DNA from 2 places in the Sphingomonas sp. Marseille-Q8236 genome. Region 2 is predicted to be linked to the other one. Evidence: riboswitches for the same ligand, from Rfam matches in the RefSeq annotation. Region 2 holds a riboswitch; the other holds the start of a gene.
What was found. Region 2 has a riboswitch for cobalamin ahead of ACWPWT_RS01605 (HoxN/HupN/NixA family nickel/cobalt transporter). Riboswitches for the same ligand answer to the same signal wherever they lie in the genome.
Positions count from the first base shown of each region.

Region 1: linked by a shared signal. The riboswitch ahead of ACWPWT_RS03395 (TonB-dependent receptor) and the one ahead of ACWPWT_RS01605 (HoxN/HupN/NixA family nickel/cobalt transporter) in region 2 are both predicted to bind cobalamin.

Region 1 covers NZ_CBCOPO010000001.1:737,858-742,705, forward strand. The annotation lists gene ACWPWT_RS03390 (PepSY domain-containing protein) at 1-29, opposite strand, end outside; gene ACWPWT_RS03395 (TonB-dependent receptor) at 1-2,154, opposite strand, end outside; cobalamin riboswitch at 2,336-2,554, opposite strand; gene ACWPWT_RS03400 (hypothetical protein) at 2,641-2,949, shown strand; gene ACWPWT_RS03405 (TonB-dependent siderophore receptor) at 3,053-4,848, shown strand, end outside.
Region 2 covers NZ_CBCOPO010000001.1:341,313-351,029, reverse strand. The annotation lists gene ACWPWT_RS01645 (S41 family peptidase) at 1-386, opposite strand, end outside; gene ACWPWT_RS01640 (glycosyltransferase) at 614-1,801, shown strand; gene ACWPWT_RS01635 (MTH938/NDUFAF3 family protein) at 1,946-2,329, opposite strand; gene secF (protein translocase subunit SecF) at 2,326-3,306, opposite strand; gene secD (protein translocase subunit SecD) at 3,323-4,927, opposite strand; gene yajC (preprotein translocase subunit YajC) at 4,935-5,285, opposite strand; tRNA gene ACWPWT_RS01615 (tRNA-Pro) at 5,478-5,554, shown strand; gene ACWPWT_RS01610 (septal ring lytic transglycosylase RlpA family protein) at 5,714-6,280, opposite strand; cobalamin riboswitch at 6,389-6,590, shown strand; gene ACWPWT_RS01605 (HoxN/HupN/NixA family nickel/cobalt transporter) at 6,756-7,826, shown strand; cobalamin riboswitch at 7,849-8,049, shown strand; gene cobW (cobalamin biosynthesis protein CobW) at 8,231-9,268, shown strand; gene cobN (cobaltochelatase subunit CobN) at 9,274-9,717, shown strand, end outside.

The sequences.
Region 1 (4,848 bases), 390 kb from region 2:
ACGCCCCAATATCCATTGCTGGTCGCCATAGGCGGTGATCGCATAGGCCTTGTCGAACAGGTTGTAGACTCGGACATCGACCGCCATTTGCGGAGTCAGCGCATAGGACAGGGTGGCATCCACCGTCGCATAGCCGGGAATGCGAAAGGCATTGCCATTGTCCGAGAAGCGCCGCCCGACATAGCGCAGGCCACCGCGGGCCTGGACCCGCGTCGTGGCGTCCCAGCGCAGCCAGAGATTGGCAAGCGCCTCGGGCACATTGGGCGGCGTCCGCCCGCCATAGTCGGTCCCGCCCGAACGGAAATCGTCGAACCGCGCGTCCAGCAGCGTGCCATTGGCATCGATCCCGAACCCCTGCGGCAGGTCGAGCGTCACCGCCGCCTCCACGCCTTGCGCGGATCGCTGCCCGACCTGTTCGACCGGGCTCGACAGAGTGCGCTGCGCCAGCAGTCCGGTCTTCACGATGCGATAGGCCGCCAGCGCCGCGGTGCCGCGCCCGTTCAGGAACAGCCATTTGGCTCCGGCCTCGATCTGGTTGCCGCGCGCATTGCTGAACGCCACCTGCCCCGTCGACACGGTGGTCAGCGTGCCCAGCGGATCGACGCCCGTGGCATATTGGCCGTAGAGCGACAGGGTCGGCATGGGCTGATAGACGACGCCCGCCCGCCAGGTGGCGTTGCGGAAGGTCTTTTCGAAGGCGAAGCTGTCGGTCCGCACGCCCCCCGGATAGGCGATTGCCCAGCGCCTCACCTGATTTTCCTCGTAGCGGAAGCCGCCGACCACCGACCAGTGGCGGCCCAGCGTCACCCGATCCTCGGCAAATATTGCCAGCGCCGCCGTGCGGGTCCGGTAACGGGGCGCGATCCCCTGCGTATCCAGGAAACGGCCCGGATCGAAGGCAAAGGGATCGACCGCGTCGACCTGCCCGTCCGACCCGAAGTCATTCTCATGGGTGAAGCGGACCAGATTGGCCTCCCCGCCGATCACCAGCGCATTGGCGATGCCGGGGGCCAGCCCGGCGCGCCACGTCACACTCGCCTGATCGCCCCATTGGGTCTGGTCGTGGCGAATGCCGTAATTGCTGCTCCGCCGGATCGTGCCCGGCATGCCCGTCGAACCGTCCGCGCACCGGCCGTTTGCGGAGACCCAGCAATATTCCTCCAGGTTGCGCCAGAATCGATCGCTGGTCAGATAATAGGCGATGTTGGACAGGCTGACATTCGCACTCGGCGTCCAGTCGATCCGGACCGAGGCACGGTCATCGCGAAACCGCATCCGACTGTCACCGACATTATAGTTGCGGTCGCGTATCCGCAGATCGAGTTTCCCGTCGATCAGCGGCGTGCCGAAATAGCCGATCGGCCGCTGGTCGCCATGATCGCCGCGCACCGTCACCGCGAAGACCGGCGATGGCGTCCATTTCAACGTCCCCGACAGCGCGACGCCGTCCGAATGCCCCCGATCGACATAGCCGTCCGATCGGCGATAGCTGGCATCGACGCGGTAGCCCAAGCTATCGCCCAGCGGCCCGCCAATCCCGGCGCTTGCGCGAAAACTGTCCTGCGCGCCATATCCGATCTCGGCCTGGCCATGGGTTCGGGCGGTCGGCCCCCGCATCACGACATTGACCGCGCCGCCCAGCGCGCCCTGCCCGTACAGGACCGACGCGGGGCCGCTGAGTATATCGATCCGCTCGACCATCCAGGGATCGGTCGGAAAGGTGATCGTCCCCGCCGCCGGGAACAGCCGCACCCCATCGATCAGTTGCAGCACCGATCCCTGGCCCGAAAAGCCCCGGGCCGACAGCGCGGTGCCGCCATTGCCGGGATTGGCGACGCTGGCGATGCCCGGTGCGCGCGCCTCCGCCTCGACGATCGACAGGTCGCCCCGCGCGCGGATCGTCTCGCCGTCCAGCGACACGATGCTCGCGGGCGTTTCCAGCGGGGTCAGGCCCAGCCGGCTGGCCGTGGCATTGGGTGTGTCCAACGCCTGTTTCTCGCGCGTGCCGACGACCAAGACGGTGGCATCCGCCCCCTGCCCCTCGGCCCCCGGCCTCTCTGCCCGTTGCGCGCTGGCTTCCCCGGCCCCGAGCAGAAGCGCGGCACCACTCCACAGGCTCCATTGCGCCCATGCGAATCCGTTACGATATATCATTCTATAGTCCATAGCGTCCTGTCGCGAACAAGCCGAGGCCTTCCGTTGCGTTTCCGAACGGCCGGATGCCATGCGTACCGGACGCTATTCCGCACTCGCCATGGCAAACCATTGCGCCTCCGCCACCATTGGCGTCGCTCGTCGGAAAGGACCTTAGCCTCGGCCATCCCCTGGACCAGGCATGAGCGACCTGACGCCGGCAGGTCTCCTGGCTCACGGGTCATCGCGAATGGCGCGCCTTCCCAGGTTGCCCCAGTGGCTGGCCCGGTCTTCACCGGTCCGTTGCGCCTCCGCTCACCGCTTACAGTTGCAGGGACAGCCTCGGATTCGGGCGTCGCCGCCCTCACCGCGTTCCCTTTTAATCCCCCTTGTCGGGGGAACCGGCGCGATCATTGCCGGAACATTCCGGCGTCGCATCGGTAGGCGCGACGCCATCACGTCGTCAAGCGGGATGAGCGAGCGGGCGAACCGCGCTATGGCGGCGTCATGGCACGCAAGACCCGCTATCTGACCGCGACGATGCCCGATGGCTATGTGAAAACGATCGGCCCCACCTCCGCCCCCTTCACCCATTATTGGCGGATCGTCGCCGATCTGGGTGGCGGACGCACCGAAGTCTTCTGGGGCCATGCCAAGTCGCGGAAGGACGCGCAGGCCAACGACGCCGCCATGGCCGAGGCGATGCGCCAGCGCGGCTGGGTCGGCTATGCTTTTGACGTGGTCGAACTGGTCGAATCCACCGAGCCGCCCGAGGGCATGTCTCCGACCGGGAAGAGAAGGCGCAGGGGTCGCTAGAACCAGGCCGTTCAGGATCATGATGTTTTTGTCATGATTTCGCTTTACCCCGATGCCCACCCCCTCTATTGCGACTGCATATCAATAGAAGATGGGGAACGACATGCTGACTGGTTCGGCATTGAAGACGCTTGCGCTGGCTTTGTCGGGGGTGGCGGCACCGGCGCTTGCCGAAGTGGGACCGCCGGTCATGGCGGATCGCACCGTGCCGTCGGCCGAGCGTGACGACCTCGACCAGACCGGCAACGACATCGTGGTGCTGGGCAAAAGCTATGGCCGAGAGGTGGGCAAGACCGTCACCCCGCTCAAGGACATTCCCAACACCGTCACGGTGATCGAGCGCGACCAGATCGAGGCGCAGAATCTCTTCACGCTGGAGGACGCGCTGACCGCGACCAACGGGATCACCGTCAACGGCGTGGGCAGCGAGGACCCGTCCTATTTCTCGCGCGGGTTCGCGATCAACAATTACCTGATCGATGGCGTACCCACCTTCGCGCTGGCTTTCCCCGCCGTGGTGCCGGACCTGTTCTTCTATGACCGAGTCGAAGTGCTGCGCGGCCCCGCCGGGCTGTTCAGCGGGGCGGGCAATCCGGCGGGCAGCATCAACCTGGTGCGCAAGCGCCCGCTCGACACAGCGCGGGTGCAGGCGGTGGCGGGACTGGGCAGCTTCGACAATGTCCGGCTGGAGTTGGACGCCTCGCTCCCCGCCAGCGATCGGTTGGGCTTCCGCTTCGGGGTGATGGGCCAGGATCAGGATCAGTTCTTCGACACCGCGCACCGCAACCGCGTTGCCGCCTATGCGACGGGGTCGCTCAAGATCGGCGAGCGGACCACCCTGACCGTCGGCGGCCATTACGACCGCTTCCGCCCCGCGATCCAGTCGGGCCTGCCCGGCTATGTGGGCGGCAGCGACGGCAGCGACGGACGGCTGCTGTCGGTCGATCGCTCCACCTATCTGGGCGCCGACTGGAATCGTTTCGAATCCAAGACGTGGAGCGGGTTCGCCGAACTGGCGCACCGGGTCAGCGACCGCTGGACGCTGCGCGCGACCGGGCTCTACACCGATGTCGATCGCATCGACATCTACAGCTATATCGGCAGCCAGCCGGTGACCGCCGCCAATCGCGGCGTCACCAACCAGATCGCCTATCGCGGCGATAGCAAGCAAAGCACCCGTGCCTTCGATTTCAACGCGATCGGCAGCTTTCCGCTGTTCGGGCGCGACCAGACGCTGATCCTGGGTTGGGATTATCAGGCCAGTTCGGGCACGTCCTATTATAGCCGCCTGTCGAACTTCGCGACGATCGACGTCTTCAATCCCGTCTCGCCGCCCGAGCCGCCGCTCAATCCCTATGGCCCTTCGGCTCCCTATCGCGTGCCGGGCACCAACCGCCTGGTGACTCAGGTTTACGGCGCCAGCGGGACCGATGTGGAGCAATATGGCATTTACGGCCAGATGCGGCTGAGCCCGGTCGCGGGGCTGACGCTGACCGGCGGCGGGCGCGTGACATGGTGGGATACCACGATCCGCACCCTGCTGCTCGCATCGGGCAGCATCCCCGCGCCGACCCGCTATGGCTTTAACGGCCGCTTCACCCCCTATGCGGGCGCAGTGTGGGATGTGACCGGGGACTGGAACGTCTATGCCAGCTATGCGGACAGCTTCAGCCCGGTCAATTCGGGCGGGCGCCAGCGCCCCGACGGACGCCCGATCGAACCGCTGGTAGGCGACCAATATGAGGCGGGGACCAAGCTGGCGCTGATGGACAAGCGGCTGTTGCTGTCGGCGGCCGCCTATCAGATCACGCAGCGGAACCGGACGATCAACGATCCCGACAATGTCCTGATCGTCTATCAGCTTGGCAAGGTTCGCGCACGCGGGATCGAGGCCGAAGC
Region 2 (9,717 bases):
GTCAGGCGAAAGCCGAAGCCCGCATCCGAGCCCGAATTATAATAGGCATCCTCCTCCTTGATGGAGGTGATGTAGGTGAAATACCGATCCTTGCGTTGCGCCCGCGCGGTCGCGGTCAGCGCGTCGATATAATCGCTGACGGTTGTATAGGGCGACGGATCGAGCGAGGCGGGCAGGGTATCGGGGAAAAGATACCATTCGTTCATCTGGGCCGCGACCCAGTTCTGGCGGTTGCGAAGCGAACAGGCGGATTCCACGCTGCCCCCCGACGAGGTTCCGCCGCCGCCGGTCGATACCGACCCGGATGTGCTGCCGCCCCCGTCGCCACAGCCGGCGAGCGTCGCCGTCAGCGCCAGCACCGCACCCCATCGTCCGAATCGACCCATCGAAATCCTCCCCCGAAAGCTATTCACGGGAATAGCCCATGTCCCCAAATCTGTCAGGGACGATCTGTCGCAAACATGAATGGCATTCGTCTTTGTCGTCAGTTTTGCTAAGCTTTCGATCAAACAACAATGCCGCCCTCTTCTGGTGCGGACATCTTTACGTATCGCGTCCGAAAATGGTGTCGATCGATCCGGGCTGTGTCGGCTGGCTGAAGATATGAGGTACCATGTTGAACGTGCTGACCCTGTCGAGTCTGTTCCCCGACGCGACGCGGCCCAATTTCGGCATCTTCGTTCAACGGCAGACCGCGGGACTGGCGATGCGTCCGGGCGTGAGGGTGCGGGTGGTGGCGCCGGTCGGGCTGCCCGTCTGGCCGCTGGCGCGGGCCGAGCGGTTCCGGGCCCAGGCGGCGCTGCCGCTGCGTGAGACATGGGGTGGCCTGGACGTCAGCCGGCCGCGCTTCACCACATGGCCGGGGACGGGGGGACGATTCCATGTTTCGGCGCTGATCCGTGCGCTGATCCCGGTGCTGGATCGGCTATGGGCGGAGCGGCCCTTCGACGTGATCGACGCGTCCTTCTTCTTTCCCGATGGTCCGGCGGCGGTGGCGTTGGGGCGGCGATACGGGGTCCCGATGTCGATCAAGGCGCGGGGGGCGGACATCCATCATTGGGGGCATATGCCCGCGACCCGAAGCCAGGTCGCGCGGGCGGCGGCCGCCGCCGATGGACTGCTGGCCGTCAGCGATGCGATGGCGCGGGACGTGGCGGCGCTCGGCGTTCCGCGCGGGTCTATCCGGGTCCATCATACCGGGGTGGATCAGGCACGGTTCCAGCCGGTCGACCGGGCCGAGGCGAAGGCGAAGCTGGGCATTGCCGGGCCACTGGTCCTGTCGCTGGGCGCGCTGATCCCGCGCAAAGGGCATGGCGTGGTGATCGACGCCGTGGCCCGGCTGCCCGGCGTCACGCTGATGATCGTGGGGGAGGGTGGCGAGCGCGCCGCCTTGCAGGTACGGGCCGAGCGGTTGGGGATCGCGGAGCGGGTGCGTCTGATCGGCGCCGTTCCGCATGACGAATTGCCCGCGCTGCTCGGCGCAGCGGATGTCATGGCGCTGGCTTCCGCATCCGAGGGGCTGGCCAATGCCTGGGTCGAGTCGCTCGCCTGCGGCACGCCGATCGTCATCACTTCGGCGGGCGGGGCGGAGGATGTCGTGACCAGCCGGACCGTCGGACGGATCACCCAGGCCGAGCCGGAGGCCTTTGCCGTGGCGATCCGCGATGTGCTGGATCAGGCGCCGGATCCATGGGCGGTGCGCGCGGCGGTGCGCGACTTTACCTGGCCCGCCAACGCCGCCGCGCTGCATTCGCATCTGTCGGAACTGGTGTCCCGAGCGGGGGCTGCCGCGAAAGCGTGACCGGCTCACCGGCGAACCGGGCGCGGATCGTCGTCGCCAGGTAAAGCGTGCCGCGCGAGACGGATCGGTCCGCCGTTCCATCCCCTCCCCTTGCGGGAAGGGAGGTTTCGGGAAAGGCCTCCGGCCTATGCGGAGGCGATCCGGTCAGGCGTCGAGCGGGTAGAGCGCCGCGCAGATCTTGCGGCCCTCGCTGCGCAACACGCCCCAAGCGCGGGCGGCGGCGCGGCTGTCCATCACCTCGATACCCAGCCCGCGTGCTTCCAACGCGGCGGCGAAGGGAGCGGGCGCGCGACGAAGGTTCGCACCCGTGCCCAGCAACAGAAACTCGGGCGCTTCATCGATGAGCGCCGCCACCGCATCCGCCGTCAGCGACTCGAACGGCGGCGGGTTCCACGGCTCATGCCAGTCGGGTGACAGCAGCAGTGCGGGATAGGCGATCTCGCCGACCCGAAAGCCCGTGGCGGCAAAGCCCCGGACGATCGGGCCGGGCGCGGTGGGATCGCGCGTGATGCGGATCGAGTCGCTCATCCTTCGCGCGGCGTGATCCGCTCGGCGTCGGCGACGCTACGCTTGTCAGTGGTGCCCGGCTTCTCGCGGTTCGGCTCGGCGCGCAGGCCCAGCGTGATGAGCAGCGAGGACGAGACATAGATGGACGAATAGGTGCCGACCACGATGCCCAGGATCATCGCCGCGGTGAAGCCGCGCAGCACATGGCCGCCGAGCAGCAGCAGCGCGATCAGCGCCAGCAGGATCGTGACCGAGGTCATCACCGTGCGCGGCAGCGTCTCGTTCACCGACAGGTTGATGATCTCGCGCATGTCCATCTTGCGATAGCGGCGCATATTCTCGCGGATACGGTCGTCGATGACGATCTTGTCGTTGATCGAATAGCCGATGATCGTCAGGAACGCCGCGATGATCGTCAGGTCCAGCTCGAACTCGGTGATCGCAAAGAAGCCTAGCGTGACGAGAAGGTCGTGGACGATCGCGACGATGGTCGACACGCCGAACTGCCATTCGAAGCGGAAGATGGCGAACAGGCCGATGCCCAGGATCGCCAGGACGACCGCGAGCACGCCGTGCTTGATCAACTCGCCCGAGACCTTGCCCGACACCGTGTCGTAACGGCTGAAGGTCGCGCCGGGGAATTGCTGGCCCAGCGCCGCTTCGACCTTGCGGACGACGGCGTTGGTCGCGCCTTCGTCCTTGGACGCGGGCACGGGCAGGCGGATGCTGATCGTCCGGCCGTCACCGACCGTCTGGATATTGGCTTCGCCCACGCCCAGCCCGTCAACGACCGAGCGGACCCGGTCGGCCGAAGGCGGGGTGGGGAATTTCTCTTCGATCATCAGGCCGCCGACAAAGTCGACGCCCAGATTGAGGCCCTTGGCGAAGGTGACGCCGACCGCGAGCAGGGTGAGCGCGAGCGTCAGCCCGAACGCCCAGCCGCGCAGGCGGACAAAGTCGATGTTCGTATTGTCGGGGACGAGTTTCAGGAGGCGCATGATCTGTTCTCCTGCCTCAAATATTGATGGTCTTGGGCTTTTCGCGGCGCAACCACAGCGCCACGAGCATCCGCGTGAAGGTAACGGCGGTGAACACGCTGGTCACGATGCCGATCAGCAGCACGACCGCGAAGCCCTTGACTGGGCCCGAGCCGAGTACGAGCATGATGATGCCGGAAATGGCGTGGGTCACGTTCGCCTCGAAGATGGTGCGGCTGGCTTCCTTGTAACCCAGCTCGACCGCCTGGACGACGTTTCGCCCGCGCCGCCGTTCCTCGCGGATACGCTCATTGATCAGCACGTTGGCGTCGACCGCGGTACCGATGGTCAGGATGAAGCCCGCGATACCCGGCAGGGTCAGCGTCGCGTTCAGCATCGCCATCACCGCCAGGATGACCAGCACGTTGATGACGACCGCGATGTTCGCATAGATACCGAACCGGCCATAGGTGACGGCCATGAACACGATCACCGCGACCGCTGCGATCGCCGAGGCGAGAATGCCCTTGCGGATCGAGTCGGCGCCCAGATCGGGGCCGACGGTGCGCTCTTCGACGACCTTCAGATCGACCGGCAGCTTGCCCGAGCGCAGCGAAATCGCGAGCTGGTTGGCGGTGTCGACGGTGAAGTTGCCGCTGATCGAGGCGCGACCGCCCAGGATCGGTTCGTTGATATTGGGGGCCGACAGCACTTGGCCATCGAGGATGATGGCGAATGGCTTGCCGGTATTTTCCTGCGTGATCCGCGCGAACTTGCGACCGCCCTGCGCGTCGAAGGTGATCGCCACCTGCGGCGCGTTGGTCTGCTGGTCGAAGGTCTGCTGCGCGTCGATCAACTGGTCGCCGGAGATGATGACCGGCCGCTTGACCGCGATCACCGGCGCGCCCAGCGGATTGCCGGGATAGGGCAGGACCTGGCTGCCGGCGGGCGCATTGCCCTTGGCCACTTCCACCGGATTGGCGGTCGTGTCGACCAGCTTGAATTCCAGCTTGGCGGTCTTGCCGATCAGGTCCTTGAGCTGCTGCGGGTCCTGAAGCCCCGGCACCTGCACGACGATACGGCTGGAACCCTGTTGGAGAATCGTCGGCTCCTTGGTGCCCAGCGCGTCGATACGGCGACGTACGACCTCGGTCGCGGTCTTCATCGCGGTGTCGATCGCCTGGGTGAGACCCGCCTGGGTCGGCTTCAGGACGAAGCGCGACGTATCGACGACCTGGATGTCCCATTCGCGCTGGCCGGTCATGCCCGCCCCGCCGCCGGTGATCGACAGCAGCCGCTCACGCGCCGCATCGACCTGGGTCGGATCGCGCAGCATGAAGCTGAGCTGGCCGCCCCGGACCGAGATGTCACCGATGTCGATACGCGGATTGCCGCGCCGCATTTCGGCCGCGACCTGGTCGCGCATCGTCTCCAGCCGCGTATTGGCGAGGTCGGCGGTGTCCGCCTCCAGCAGCAGATAGCTGCCGCCCGCCAGATCGAGGCCCTTGTTCACACGCGGGTGCGGAATGCTCCCCCATGTGTTGGTGACGCTCTCCGGCAGGAAGCTCGGGATCGCCAGCAGGCACAGGGCCGCCAGCAACGCGACGATGGAAGCGACCTTCCAGCGGGGGAAATCCAGCATCGAAGGCTCAGTCGTTCGCGGGCTTGGCGGTAGGATCGACCACGTCGGTCAGCGTCGCCTTGACCACGCGGACGCGAACGTTCGGGGCGATCTCGACCTCGACCAGCGCGTCCTCGACGCGGGTCACCTTGCCGACGATGCCGCCCGCCGTGGTGACCTGATCGTTCTTCTTGACCCCCTCGACCGCGGCCTGCAGCGTCTTCATGCGGCGCTGTTGCGGACGGATCATCAGGAAATAGAAGACGACGAAGACGAGGAGCAGCGGCGCGAGGCTGAGGAACGAGGCGGCTCCGCTCGATGCGGCGGTGCCGGTTGCGGCAGCCATCACGGCGACTGGGGCGGTGAAGGGAATGAACATTCGGACCCGTCTATGCTGAATGGGCACGGGCACCCGCCGACCGCGAACGATCGACCAGCCCCCATGTCGGATAGCCTGCCCGCTACCATCGCAGGCGGACAGGCGCAATGGAGAGCCCGATGTGGGGTGGCGGCCATTGCAACATCAAGGCTTGCATCCCACGGAAAACCCGCCTAGAGGCCGCCGCTCGGTCGGGGCGTAGCGCAGCCTGGTAGCGCATCACACTGGGGGTGTGGGGGTCGCAGGTTCGAATCCTGTCGCCCCGACCAATCTTCTTCCAAAATTGGCAGATGACGGCGGAGCGGGTGAGAACCTGCTCTTTCGTTATGGGCCATATGCCGATCGCCGCCCCGGCTAAGGCCAGGGGCCGTTGGCGCCCCTTGTCCTGTCGGACGCATAGATCCCAGCCTTCGCCGGGATGACGACATCTACCGCACCGTCATGCCCGCCGCCGCGATCTGCGACAGCAGATTCGCTCGCACCGCATCCGATACCGGCGGCAACGGCCGCGCCGCCTTGCCGTGGCGCAGGCGTTCGCGGTCCTTCTCGTCCGGCTCCACCCGCCGCACCCGTACCGCCGCCTTGCCCACCGCGCGCAGGCCGAGCTGTTCGGCGGCGCCGCGCGACAGGTCGATGATCCGCGACGATCCGGCGAACGGCCCGCGATCATTGACGCGCACGATGATCCGCCGTCCCGTGCCCAGCGCCGTCACCTCAACATAGCTGGGCAGCGGCAGGGTGGTGTGCGCCGCGGTCGCCCAGCCGGGGCGGAAGCGCTCGCCATTCGCGGTGCGCTTGCCCGATTCGCTGCCATACCAACTGGCATAGCCGAGCATGTCATAGGTCGCGTCCTCGGCGGGGACATAGGTGACGCCGCGTACCGAATAGGGTTTGCCGATCCGCACCGGATAATCGCTGACCGGCCGGTAATTGCCGCCCGAGCAGGCCGCGACCAGGCTCGCCGCCGCGGGTGCCCAGCGGCGCCATCTTCTCACATCCACCATGTGATCCGGATTAAGCCGAGCGTCCGGCCCGATAAAGCGGTTTGCGCCTCCATCCGCCGCAGACTATCCCCATGCCGACCGGCAAGGGCTTTCAGCCCGCCGCCGGTCAATCGCGCCGGTGCCCCTAGGGGCTTGAAACGGGAATGGGGTGAAAATCCCTAGCTGTCCCTGCAACTGTAAGCGGTGAGCGAGCGATGCCGGTCCCTGCAATAGGGGACAGCCACTGGAGCCATCCGGGAAGGCCGTGTCGCGTTTGCTTCGACCCGCAAGCCAGGAGACCTGCCGGTGCGAGTCGCTCTTGCTGCGATCCAGGGGATGGTCATGGCTGGGATATATTGTATCATGCGAGCGACGCCCATCGGCCGAGACGAATCGGCCATCTTGCCCGGCGTGCGTCCGTGGGGTGGGATGGTGACCGCGCCAGCGGAGTTCGGCCCTTGTCGCAATGACGCCGGGGGTATCACCCATGTCCTACCATCATGCCGGAGCGCCGCGCGCCCGGTTGCCGCTGAAGAAGCGGGTCGCGCTGCTGATGGCCGCGCTGGTTTTCGTCAATATCGCCGTCTGGGGCTGGGCGCTGAGCGTGTTCGCGGGCAACAGCCTGATGCTCGGCACCGCTTTGCTCGCCTATAGCCTGGGGCTCCGTCACGCGGTCGATGCCGATCACATCGCCGCCATCGACAATGTCACTCGCAAGCTGATGCAGGACGGGCAGCGACCCATTGCGGTCGGCCTGTGGTTCGCGATCGGCCATTCCGCCATCGTGCTGATCGCGGCGACGACGGTCGCGCTCGCCGCCACGACGCTCGCCGATTTCGAGGCCTTTGGGCAGAGCGGCGGGACCATCGCCACGATCGTCTCGGCCAGCTTCCTGTTCGCGATCGCGATCATGAACCTGATCATCCTGCGCGACGTGTGGACCCGGTTCCGCCGGGTCGCGCGCGGCGAGCCGATGGCGGAGGCGGACGCCGCCATGATGTTTTCGGGGCAGGGGCCGCTGTCGCGCCTCTTTCGTCCGCTCTTCCGGCTGATCCGGCGGAGCTGGCACATGGCGCCGCTCGGCTTCCTGTTCGGACTGGGTTTCGACACCGCGACCGAAGTCGCGATTTTGGGCCTTTCGGGCGCGCACGCCGCCGACGGCATATCGCTCGGTACGATCCTGGTCTTCCCCATATTATTCGCGGTGGGCATGGCGCTGATCGACACGGCCGACGGGCTGGTGATGCTGGGCGCGTATGAATGGGCGTTCGTCCATCCGCTTCGCAAGCTCTACTATAATATGACGATCACCCTGGTCTCGGCGCTGGTCGCGCTGGTGATCGGCGGCATCCAGGCGACCGCGCTGCTCGCCGAGCGGTTCGGCTGGACGGCGGGGCCGTTCCGCTATGCCGGGGCGCTGTCGGAGCATTTCAATGTGCTGGGCTTCGCCATCGTCGGGCTGTTCGTCCTCTGCTGGGGTGCCAGCTTCCTCCTCTATCGCTGGCGCGGGTTCGCCGCGATGGAGGCGCGAATTGCAAAGCCCGGCGCGGCGGGATAAATGCCGCTCATCGGGGCCGAAAGGCCCCGAAGATCGCGCCGGTGCCCCTTGGGGCTTTGAAACGGGAATGGGGTGCAAATCCCCGGCTGTCCCTGCAACTGTAAGCGGTGAGCGAGCGATGCTGGTGCCCCATCGGAGGCACGGCCACTGGAGTGATCCGGGAAGGCGCATCCCCTCGCTTTGACCCGCGAGCCAGGAGACCTGCCGGCGTCATGGTCGCTCTTGCCTGGACCCAGGGGGTGGTCGGGGCACGGTTCTCCGTCGGGGAGCGACGAAGCCATGCGGCCGGGGCCGCATCGGTCGCCGACACGCGGGGCGGACGCATTAGACTGCGCCCGTCCGTCACCGCGCCGGCGATCGGTCCCGTGTCCGCGCTCGCTCGTCCGGCGCGTCGGAGAAATAGCATGCGTGACCTTAGCAAGGTCCCCGTCACCATCGTCACCGGCTTTCTGGGCGCCGGGAAAACCACGCTCATCAGCCACCTGATCCGCCATGCGGGCGGTCGCCGCCTGGCGGTGGTCGTCAACGAATTCGGCACGCTGGGCGTCGATGGCGACATCCTGCAATCCTGCGCCATCCCCGATTGCCCGGCGGAGAATATCGTCGAGCTGGCCAATGGCTGCATCTGCTGCACCGTCGCGGACGACTTCATCCCGACGGTCGAAAAGCTGCTGGCGATGGAGCCGCGCCCCGATCACATCCTGATCGAGACCTCAGGGCTCGCGCTGCCCAAGCCGCTGCTGAAGGCGTTCGACTGGCCCGCCATCCGCTCGCGCATCACCGTCGACGGCGTGGTGGCACTGGCCGATGCGGAGGCCGTTGCGGCGGGCCGCTTCGCCCCCGATCTCGACGCGGTGGAGGCGCAGCGCGCCGCCGACCCCAGCCTGGACCATGAAACCCCGCTGTCCGAGGTGTTCGAGGATCAGCTGGCGTGCGCCGACCTCGTCCTTCTGACCAAGGCCGATCTGGCCGGGCCGGAGGGCATCGCCAAGGCACGCGCGATCATCGCCGCCGAGGCCCCGCGCCCGCTGCCCATGGTCGAGGCGGTCGACGGCATCGTCTCCGCCGAGATCGTGCTGGGCCTAGAAGCCGCCGCCGAGGACGACATCGCCGCGCGCCCCTCGCATCATGACGGTGCGGACGATCACGAGCATGACGATTTCGACAGCATCTCGGTGATGCTGGGCGAGGTGGAGAGCCCCGAGGCAATCGCCGCGCGCATCGTGACGCTCGCCGAGCAGCAGGATATCCTGCGGGTAAAGGGTTATGCGGCGGTCGCGGGCAAGCCGATGCGGCTGCTGGTCCAGGCGGTCGGTCGCCGGGTGCGCACCAGCTACGACCGTCCCTGGGGTGCGGGCGAGCCGCGCGGCACCCGTCTGGTCGTCATCGCCGAGCATGATCGGATCGACCGCGCCGCGATCGAGGGTGTGCTGAAGGGCTAACGCGCGTGCATCTCGTCTTTCGCGAGAGCCATGGGCTGGAGGAACAGGCGGTTCCGCAGGATCTGGGGCAACGCCCCGGTGATGTGGTGGTGCTGTCCTTTTCCGACAGCGACCTGAGCGCCTTTGCGGCGGGCTGGCGGGCGGGGGGATTCCCCTGGTCGCTGCGGCTCGCCAATCTGGCGGCGCTGGTCCATCCGCTGTCGGTCGACACCTATGTCGAACAGACGCTGGCGCATGCGAAGGCGATCCTGATCCGGTTGATCGGCGGGGCGGCCTATTGGGAATATGGCCTGCGCGAAGTCGAGCGGCTGGCGCGCGAGCGCGGCATCGCGCTGGCGGTGCTGGCGGCGGACGGGCGCGAGGATCGACGGCTGGCGGCAGCCTCGACGGTGGACGACGCGATGGTGCGAAGGCTGACCGCGCTGTGCGATGCGGGCGGGGCGCAGGCC